DNA from 2 places in the Diaphorobacter sp. B2A2W2 genome. Region 2 is predicted to be linked to the other one. Evidence: riboswitches for the same ligand, from Rfam matches in the RefSeq annotation. Region 2 holds a riboswitch; the other holds the start of a gene.
The links. Region 2 has a riboswitch for thiamine pyrophosphate ahead of thiC (phosphomethylpyrimidine synthase ThiC). Riboswitches for the same ligand answer to the same signal wherever they lie in the genome.

Region 1: another riboswitch for thiamine pyrophosphate. It lies ahead of AC1PPL_RS00225 (FAD-dependent oxidoreductase); the one in region 2 lies ahead of thiC (phosphomethylpyrimidine synthase ThiC).

What each region holds. Positions count from the first base shown of each region.
Region 1 is NZ_JBWZOR010000001.1:42,936-47,565, forward strand. Features, by position in the region: gene AC1PPL_RS00210 (thiamine phosphate synthase) at 1-628, opposite strand, end outside; gene AC1PPL_RS00215 (thiazole synthase) at 631-1,443, opposite strand; gene thiS (sulfur carrier protein ThiS) at 1,457-1,654, opposite strand; gene AC1PPL_RS00225 (FAD-dependent oxidoreductase) at 1,651-2,775, opposite strand; TPP riboswitch at 2,836-2,958, opposite strand; gene thiD (bifunctional hydroxymethylpyrimidine kinase/phosphomethylpyrimidine kinase) at 3,068-3,919, shown strand; gene AC1PPL_RS00235 (SH3 domain-containing protein) at 3,987-4,385, opposite strand.
Region 2 is NZ_JBWZOR010000007.1:109,023-113,652, reverse strand. Features, by position in the region: gene AC1PPL_RS13125 (methyl-accepting chemotaxis protein) at 1-46, opposite strand, end outside; gene lpxC (UDP-3-O-acyl-N-acetylglucosamine deacetylase) at 267-1,190, shown strand; gene AC1PPL_RS13115 (hypothetical protein) at 1,209-1,385, shown strand; TPP riboswitch at 1,419-1,528, shown strand; gene thiC (phosphomethylpyrimidine synthase ThiC) at 1,630-3,474, shown strand; gene AC1PPL_RS13105 (methyl-accepting chemotaxis protein) at 3,526-4,630, opposite strand, start outside.

The DNA.
Region 1 (4,630 bases), on a different contig from region 2:
AGCCATGCGTGCTCACGCCCAGGCGCACCCCGGACTCGCGCAGCGTGCGCAGCTCTTCGGGGCCCAGCGCATCCAGATCCTCCTGGCCCAGGTGCACGCCATAGGCCCCGGCCGCGATGGCCTGGCGCCAATGGTCGTTGATGAACAGCAGCGAAGCGGTGCCTTGCACGGCCTGCACTGCGGCGCGTACCTCGCGTGTGATGGCCGCAGGGTCGTCACTTTTGAAGCGCAGCTGCACCGTCGGCACGCCGGCCTGCGCCATGCGGCCCACCCATTGGGCATCGGGCAATACGGCGTAGAGACCCAGGTTCTGCGGGCAGGCTGCAAAGGGGTGCGCATGGGGGCGCGGCTGCAGTCCGAAGTCTGCGGGCTCGTCGGGCCACTGCGCCGGGTCGAAGCAGCCGGTACGCCGCGTCTGCGCAGCCCAGGCACGGGCCAGGCAGTCTGCGTCATGGGCGATGAAACCCAGGGCGCTGCAGGCCGCAAGGGCTGCGCGGTACACGGGGTCTTCCAGGGTTGTCGCCGGCATCGGCTGGGGCGGGAAGTCCGCAAACGCCGACGCATGGTGCTGGCGGATGGCTTGCTCCATGGCGGCTGCAGAAGGCAATGGCGCGGCGGCTTGCGGCATGCTCAGCCCTGCGTGTGGTGCCAGAACGGCGTGCCCAGCACGGGCGTGCTGGGTTGCGCCGCCTCCTGCGGCGTCATCGCGCCGGCCATGCGGGCGGCGCGGCCTGCGGCCACGGCATCGGCAAAGGCACCGGCCATTTGCACGGGGTCGGTCGCCAGGGCCACGGCCGTGTTGAGCAGTACGCCGTCGTAACCCCATTCCATCACCTGGCAGGCGTGGGACGGCAGGCCGAGGCCGGCGTCCACGAGCAGCGGCACGTCCAGGCGCTCGCGCAGCAGCTGCAGGCCATAGGGGTTCACCGGGCCGCGGCCCGTGCCGATGGGCGCCGCCCACGGCATGACGGCCTGGCAGCCCACGTCCACCAGGCGCTGGCACAGCACCAGGTCTTCAGTGCAGTAGGGCAGCACGTAGAAGCCTTCGCGGACCAGTTGCTCGGCTGCTTGCACCAGGTTCAGCGTATCGGGCTGCAGCGTGTAGTCGTCGCCGATCAGCTCCAGCTTGATCCAGGGGGTCTCGAAGACTTCACGCGCCATATGGGCGGTGGTGATGGCTTCCTGCAGGCTATGGCAGCCGGCGGTGTTGGGCAGCACCGGCACCTGCAGGCGCTTGAGCAGTTCCCAGAAGCTGCTGCCGGATTCGGCCGGGTTGCTGCCCTGGCGGCGCAGCGATGCGGTGAGCATCGCGGGCCGCGCGCGCTGCACGGCGGCCTCCAGCACGGCGGGAGACGGGTAGCGCGCGGTGCCCAGCAGCAGGCGGCTCTGGAACGCCTGGCCGTAGAGCACCAGCGTGTCGGGGGAGGATGTAGGACTGTTCATGGGTGAAAAAGGCTCAACCGCCGGTGACCGGCGCAATGATTTCGATCTGGTCGCCGGACTGCAGGGCGTGCGCGGCATAGCGGGCACTGGGCACGAACTGCAGGTTCACGGCCACGGCAAACGGAGGCTGGGGTGCCAGGTGGGCCACGGCGTCGGCGACGGTAGCGCCATCGGGCAGTTGCACGGCGTTTTGGTTGATGAATACGTTCATGTGTGCAGCGCAGCTTCGCGGTCGAGCTGCAGCGAGAGGTCGAATCCAGGGGCGAGCTCGGATTGTCCCGTGTTCAGCACCTGCATGACCACATCGAGCATGGCCGGCGCGATCATGAAGCCGTGGCGGTACAGACCGTTGACCTCCAGCACGCGATCCTGCACTACGCGCACGGCGGGCAGGTTGTCGGGCAGGGTGGGGCGGCAGTGGGTGGAGATCTCCAGGATACGCGCCTCGGCAAAGCCCGGGTGTACGGCGTAGGCGGCGCTCAGCAGCTCCAGCGTGGAGCGCACGCTGGCGGGCGACATGTCGTCGGATTCGATCTCGGTCGCGCCGATGACGAACACGTGGTTCTCCTTCGGTGCGATGTAGATCGGGTAGCGGGGATGCACGATGCGCGTGGGGCGCTGCAGCGTCACGTCGGGCGCGTGCAGGCGTACCACCTCGCCGCGCAGCCCGCGCAGTTGCGGCCATTGCGCACGCGCGCCCAGGCCTCGGCAGTCCAGCACCCAGTCGGGCTGGCCGGCCTGGCCGGGAGTGAAGTCGGCCGGCTGGCGCGCGCTGCCCCAATGCGTGACCACGCCCAACTGGTCCATGGTGGCGGCCAGCGCGGCCAGGGCCTGGCGGTTGTCCAATTGGCCCTCGCCGGGCAGGTACAGGCCCTGGTGGAAGCGCTGTGCGGCCGTGGGCTCCAGTGCGGCCACACCAGCGCTGTCCAGCGCCTGCATGCGCGGCAGCCCGGGCACCAGGCCTTGGGTCTGCTCGAACTTCAGGCGCATGCGCGCGGCTTCGGGTGCGTCCTGGCGGTGCCACAGGATCAACGTGCCGTCATGTTGGAAGTACACCGGTGCGGCCAGCGGTGCCAGCAGCTCGGGCCAGCGCGCCAGCGAGTGCACGCCCATGCGCACCACGCCGGGCTCGGCCACGATGGATTCGGCCAGGGGGGCCACCATGGCGGCGGCCACGTAGGCTGCGGCGCCTTCGGCAGCACGGGTGCCGGCCTCGTGCACCTCAACGGCGTGGCCCTGGCGGGCGAGTTCGACGGCCAGCAGGCGGCCCATGAGGCCCGCGCCTAGGATGGTGACGCGGGAGGAGGAGCGAAGGGTGGGGAAAGTGTGCATCGTGTCCGTGATGAAAGGCCAGGCCAAACAACCAAAGGACAAAACGGGAGCGCGCGGCGCGCCGATGCTGTTGAAACTCCCCACGCCAGCATGACCTGGATCGGGTGCTTAGGGTATTTCTCAGTCGCCTGCCGCTTTCGTCAACACGTTCTTAGTGTGGCGGGGACACCCCTGTTTCGTCCGTGGCCGGCATTACAGCACAGGGGTGGTGCCCCTGTTGTTGACGTGGCGCAGGCTCTGGCGTTGCCGCGGCTGCGTTGAATGCGCTGCGGCTTGGCCGATAATTTTTGCCATGAACCAAGAGACACAGACGCCCGGCGGTGGCCGGCGCTATGCGCGCGTGTTGACCATCGCGGGCTCGGACAGCGGCGGCGGCGCGGGCATTCAGGCCGACCTGAAGACCTTCAGCGCCCTGGGCTGCTACGGCATGACCGCGATCACCGCCATCACCGCGCAGAACACGCGCGGCGTGACGGGCATCCACGGCATTCCGCCCGAGATGCTGCGCGCACAGATCGACGCCGTGGTCGAGGACATCGGCGTAGACGCGGTGAAGATCGGCATGCTGCATTCGCCTGAGGTGGTGCAGGTGGTGGCCGACGCGATTCTTCGCCATGGCTTGCCCAACGTGGTGCTGGACCCGGTGATGGTCGCCACCAGCGGCGACCGGCTGATTGCCGAGGAGACCGTGGGCACGCTGGTGCGCGAGCTGTTCCCGCTGGCCGCCGTGGTCACCCCCAACCTGGACGAGGCCGGCTGGCTGCTGGGCCGCGCCATTGCCGACGAAAGCGCGCTGGACGCGGCCGCTACCGACCTGCTGGCGCTGGGCGCGCGCGCGGTGCTGCTCAAGGGCGGGCATCTGCCGGGCGACCGGGTGGTGGATGTGCTGGCCCTGCCTGGCGACGAGCGCCACCGCCTGGAAGCTGCGCGCATCGTCACGCACAACGGCCACGGCACGGGCTGCACCTTGTCGTCGGCGATCGCTGCGCATCTCGCATTGGGCCAGCCGCTGGCGCAGGCGGTGCGGTTGGCTCGCCAGTACATCCTGGGCGCGATCGCTGCGGGGGCCGATGTGCGCACCGGTCACGGCCACGGGCCGCTCAACCATGGCTATGCGCCGGTGGCGCAGCGTGTGATCGAGTAACGGGCGGCTGAGGGAGCGCCGGGCACCGCGCGCGCCACAGGCCCACACCGCCGCGGCACCTGAAATATCACCAGCCCCAGGTCAGGCGCCGGGCCACCCAGCCCTTTTGCCCGTCTTCGCGCTGCACCCGGGCCCAGCTGCCCGACTGGCCCAGGCTGCGCACCACCTCATGCTGTTGCAGCTTGCCCACGGTTTTGTGCTGCTGGCCGGGGCCGGCGCGCAGGTTGGCGACGCGTGCCGTCACCACGCGGTGCGGCGTCTTGCTGGTCAGCGGCGCATACACCCAGCCGAGCGGCTCCTCGAAATCCCGCACTTGGAGCCAACGGCCCTTGCGCTGCTGCACCTGCAGCGGATAGCCCCGGCCCAGCTCCCACAGCGTCGCCGAGCGGGTGCTGGGTTTCTCGCGTACGTTGACCGCATTGCCCTTGATGCTGACGAACTCGCGCGCCTGCACGCCGGCGGGCATGAGCAGGGGCAGGGCCAGCGCGGCGGCGGCCAGGGCTTTGGACAGGATGCGATGCGGCAAGGGCAGTGCGAAGGGCACGGGGTGATCTCCTTGGAGTTGGAACTGAGGGATGACAACCCCCAGGTGGAGGGCCGCCCGCGTGCGAAGTTCCGGCCGTTTCAGGCGCGAACCGATGGCCGAAACGTCAATCGCTATGAAAAATAGAGCTACCAGCGCACTCTACAAGCCATTCTTAGACATTTTTC
Region 2 (4,630 bases):
TTCCCAGCATGGCAAGAATCTTCATCTTGAGGCTGAGCTTGGTCATGGGGGGCTTTCTCCGAAATTCGCCAAGATGGCGAGTTTTGTGAACATTTATTAACATAATTATCGCATTTGTTCCAATTTTGTTCGGCGACGCGCTCGTTGTCCGTATGTCAGCGCTTCTGCAGATCGACGCGCAGCGCAGGCGGCAAAACGTTTCGCTGCTATCAACGTCATAGAAAAGGGGTACTGCCGGCCCGTGTCTGGCGGCCTAAAATCGGCGGATGCTTCAGCAACGCACCATCAAGACCCTGACCCGCGCCGTTGGCGTAGGCCTGCACAGCGGCCAGCGGGTCGAGTTGACGTTGCGTCCGGCACAGCCGGATACGGGGATCGTGTTCCGCCGCGTAGATCTGCCGGAGCCCGTGGACATTCCCATTACCGCCACGGCTGTCGTGGATACGCGCATGGCCTCGACCATTGGCGCCGGCGGGGCGAAGGTGCATACTGTGGAGCACCTCATGTCGGCCTGCGCAGGGCTGGGGCTGGACAACCTCTACATCGACATCACGGCGGAGGAGGTGCCGATCCTCGACGGATCGTCCGCTTCCTTCGTGTTCCTGCTGCAAAGCGCGGGGGTGGAGTTGCAGAACGCGCCCAAGCGCTTCATACGCGTCAAACGCCCCGTGGAAGTGCGTGAAGGCACGGGCCAGCAGCTCAAGTGGGCGCGGCTGGAGCCCTACCATGGCTTCAAGCTGCGCTTCGACATCGACTTCGCCCACCCCGCCGTGGACTCCACGGGACAGAGCGTGGAGTTCGATCTGGGCGAAGGCAACTACGCGCGCGACATTGCGCGCGCCCGCACCTTCGGCTTCACGAAGGACGTAGAGATGCTGCGCTCCAGTGGCCTGGCGCTGGGTGGCGGGCTGGACAACGCCATCGTCATGGACGACTACAAGGTGCTCAACGCCGATGGCCTGCGCTACGACGCCGAGTTCGCCCGCCACAAGATCCTCGATGCCATGGGCGACCTGTACCTTGTTGGCAAGCCGCTGCTGGCGGCCTATAGCGCCTTCCGCTCGGGCCACGCCATGAACAATCTGCTGTTGCGCGAACTGCTGGCCCATGAGGATGCGTGGGAGATCGTGACCTTCGAGAATGAGCGCCAGGCGCCCGCAGGTTTCACACAGCCGGTGCGTGCCTGGTAACGGACGGGGGACGCGCGCATGTTGATCTTCCGATGGGCTGTCCTTCTGCTGCTGCTGGCTGCCGGCGTGTCGTTTGCCTTTTTTGCCGCTACGGGGCAGCAGCGCTACAAGCGTTTTGGACTGGTCATCGTCAAATGGACCGTCATCGCGGCGTCCATGTTCTTCCTAGTGCTGATCCTCGAGCGTCTGCTGTAAGGCGCCTTGCTGGCGGTCAAGTCGCCTATACTCGGCCCCGCTCCGGGGTGCACGTAACGGCGTGCTGAGATGGCGGACCTGACCGCCGGAACCGCGAACTTGATCTGGTTCATACCAGCGTAAGAAGAGCTGCAGTCGGATAGGGGGAAACGGGTACACCCGCAAGAAGGGTCGTGCTCCGTCCGTCCATCCGATCGATAGCGGAGCACTTCCATCCATCCCGCCGATGAAGGAGCTGCCCGCCATGAATGCCCCCGACAAGTTCGCCAGCCTGCTTGCGCTCACGCGCGAACCCTTTCCCGCTTCCACCAAGTCCTACCTCGCCGGCAGCCAGCCCGGGCTGCGCGTGCCGGTGCGCGACATTCAGCTCACCAACGGCGAAGTGGTGAGCGTGTACGACACGTCCGGCCCCTATACCGATCCTGCCGTGCAGATCGACGTGCGCAAGGGCCTTGCGAGCGTGCGGGGCGAATGGATTGCCGCGCGCGGTGACACCGAGGGCTATGAGGGTCGCGTGCGCAAGGCGCTGGACGACGGCCAGAAGGCCGAGGATGGCGACCGCCTGGCCCAGCTGCGCGCCGAGGCTGCGGCGCTGCAGCGCCAGCCGCTGCGCGCCAGGAGCGGCGCCAACGTCACGCAGATGCACTACGCGAAGAAGGGCATCGTCACTCCCGAGATGGAATACGTGGCCTTGCGCGAGAACGGTCGCCGCGAGTGGATGCAGCAATACATGCAGGACGCCGCGCGCGAGCAGCGCCTGGCCGGCAACCCACTGGGTGCGAGCATTCCGAAAATCATCACGCCCGAGTTCGTGCGCGACGAGGTCGCCCGTGGCCGCGCCATCATTCCCGCCAACATCAACCACCCCGAAGTGGAGCCCATGGCCATCGGGCGCAACTTCAAGGTGAAGATCAACGCCAACATCGGCAACTCCGCCGTCACGTCGAGCATCGAGGAAGAGGTGGAGAAGCTCGTCTGGGCCATCCGCTGGGGCGCCGACAACGTGATGGACCTGTCCACCGGCAAGAACATCCACACCACGCGCGACTGGATCGTGCGCAACTCGCCCGTGCCCATCGGCACGGTGCCTATCTACCAGGCGCTGGAAAAGGTCGGCGGCATTGCCGAGGACCTGACCTGGGAGATCTTCCGCGACACGCTGATCGAGCAGGCCGAGCAGGGCGTGGACTATTTCACCATCCACGCGGGCGTGCGCCTGGCCTACATCCAGCTCACCGCCGCGCGCCGCACGGGCATCGTGTCCCGTGGCGGCTCCATCATGGCCAAGTGGTGCATGGCGCACCACAAGGAGAGCTTCCTCTACACACACTTCGAGGACATTTGCGACATCATGAAGGCGTACGACGTGTCGTTCAGCCTGGGTGATGGCCTGCGTCCGGGCTGCGCCTCGGACGCCAACGACGAGGCTCAGTTCGCCGAGCTGCATACGCTGGGCGAGCTGACGCAGATTGCCTGGAAGCACGACGTGCAGACCATGATCGAAGGCCCCGGCCACGTGCCCATGCACATGATCCAGGCCAACATGACGGAGCAGCTCAAGACCTGCCACGAGGCGCCGTTCTACACCCTGGGCCCGCTGACCATCGACATCGCCCCCGGCTACGACCACATCGCCAGCGCCATCGGCGCCGCCATGATCGGCTGGATGGGCACGGCCATGCTGTGCTACGTGACCCCGAAGGAGCACCTGGGCCTGCCCGACCGCGACGATGTCAAGCAGGGCATCATTGCCTACAAGATCGCGGCCCACGCGGCAGACGTCGCCAAGGGGCATCCGGGTGCCCGTGCGCGCGACGACGCGCTGAGCCAGGCGCGGTTCGACTTCCGCTGGCAGGACCAGTTCAACCTGGGCCTGGACCCCGATACGGCCAAGGAGTACCACGACGAGACCCTGCCCAAGGACAGCGCCAAGGTGGCGCACTTCTGCTCCATGTGCGGGCCGAAGTTCTGCTCGATGAAGATCACGCAGGAAGTGCGCGAATTCGCTCAACAGGGCCTGCAGTCCAAGGCAGAGGAGTTCAACCGCACGGGCGGCGAGCTCTACGTGCCCATCCACCGCGCCGACTGACCCACGCAAAGCCGCCGGCCTGTCATGCCAGGCCGGCTCCAAGTGGCCGTATCAGGCCGCGGCCAGCAGCCGGGTGGGCATGGGCGACGGCAGTGCGTGCGCCAGTTCACCCGGCAGGCGAAAGCGGCTGACCTGCGCCGCCAGCTCATGGGCCTGGCCGCGCAAGCTCTCGGTGGCGGCCGCGGACTCTTCCACGAGGGCGGCGTTCTGCTGGGTCATCTGGTCCAGCCGCGACAGGGCCGAGTGGATGGAGAGGATGTCCTGCTGCTGCGCATGGTGGCTGGAGCGTATGTCGGCCATCGTGCGCGCGGCGTCCTGGATGGCCGCCACCACCTGCGCCATGGTGCGCCCCGCATCAGCGGCCAGGGTGGCGCCGGCATCCACCTGCTGCACGGACGCCTGGATCAATGCCTTGATCTCGCGCGCGGCCTCGGCCGAGCGGTTCGCCAAGCTGCGCACTTCGCTGGCCACTACCGCGAAACCGCGGCCTTGTTCGCCGGCACGTGCGGCTTCCACCGCGGCGTTCAACGCCAAGATGTTGGTCTGGAACGCGATCGAGTCGATCATGCCCGTGATGTCGCCGATCTGGTGCGCGCTGTGGGCCACTTGCTGCATGGTCTGCTCCATGCGCGTCACCACGTTGCTGCCTTCGTGCGCGGCGGCTGCCGCCTGTGCGGCGCGTGCCTCGGCATGCTCGGCGGTCTCGGCCGATTGTTGAACGGCACGTGTCACATGCTCCAGCGCGGCGGCCGTTTCCTGCAGGCTGGCTGCGGCCTCCTCGGTGCGGGTGGACAGGTGGGCGTTGCCGTTGGCCATCTCGGACGAAGCCGTGTGCAGGCTGTGCACGGAGGTGCTCACCTGTCCGGCAAGGCTGCGCAGCGCGGACTGCATGACCGACAGAGACGTCAGCATGTGCCCGGTTTCGTCCCGGTCGTGGCCCACGATGTCCTGGCGCAGGTCCAGCCCCGCAACACGCTGCGCGGTGTCGCTGGCCAGTGCAATGGGCCGCGTGATGCTGCGCACCAGCCACAGCGCGAGCAGGGTGCCCAGCACCAGGGACAGGCTGCCGAACGCCAGCAGCGACCAGCGCGCCCGCAGGCTCCAGCCGCCCACGGCCAGGGCGGCCGTGTCGATGGACTGGCGCTGCGACTGCGTG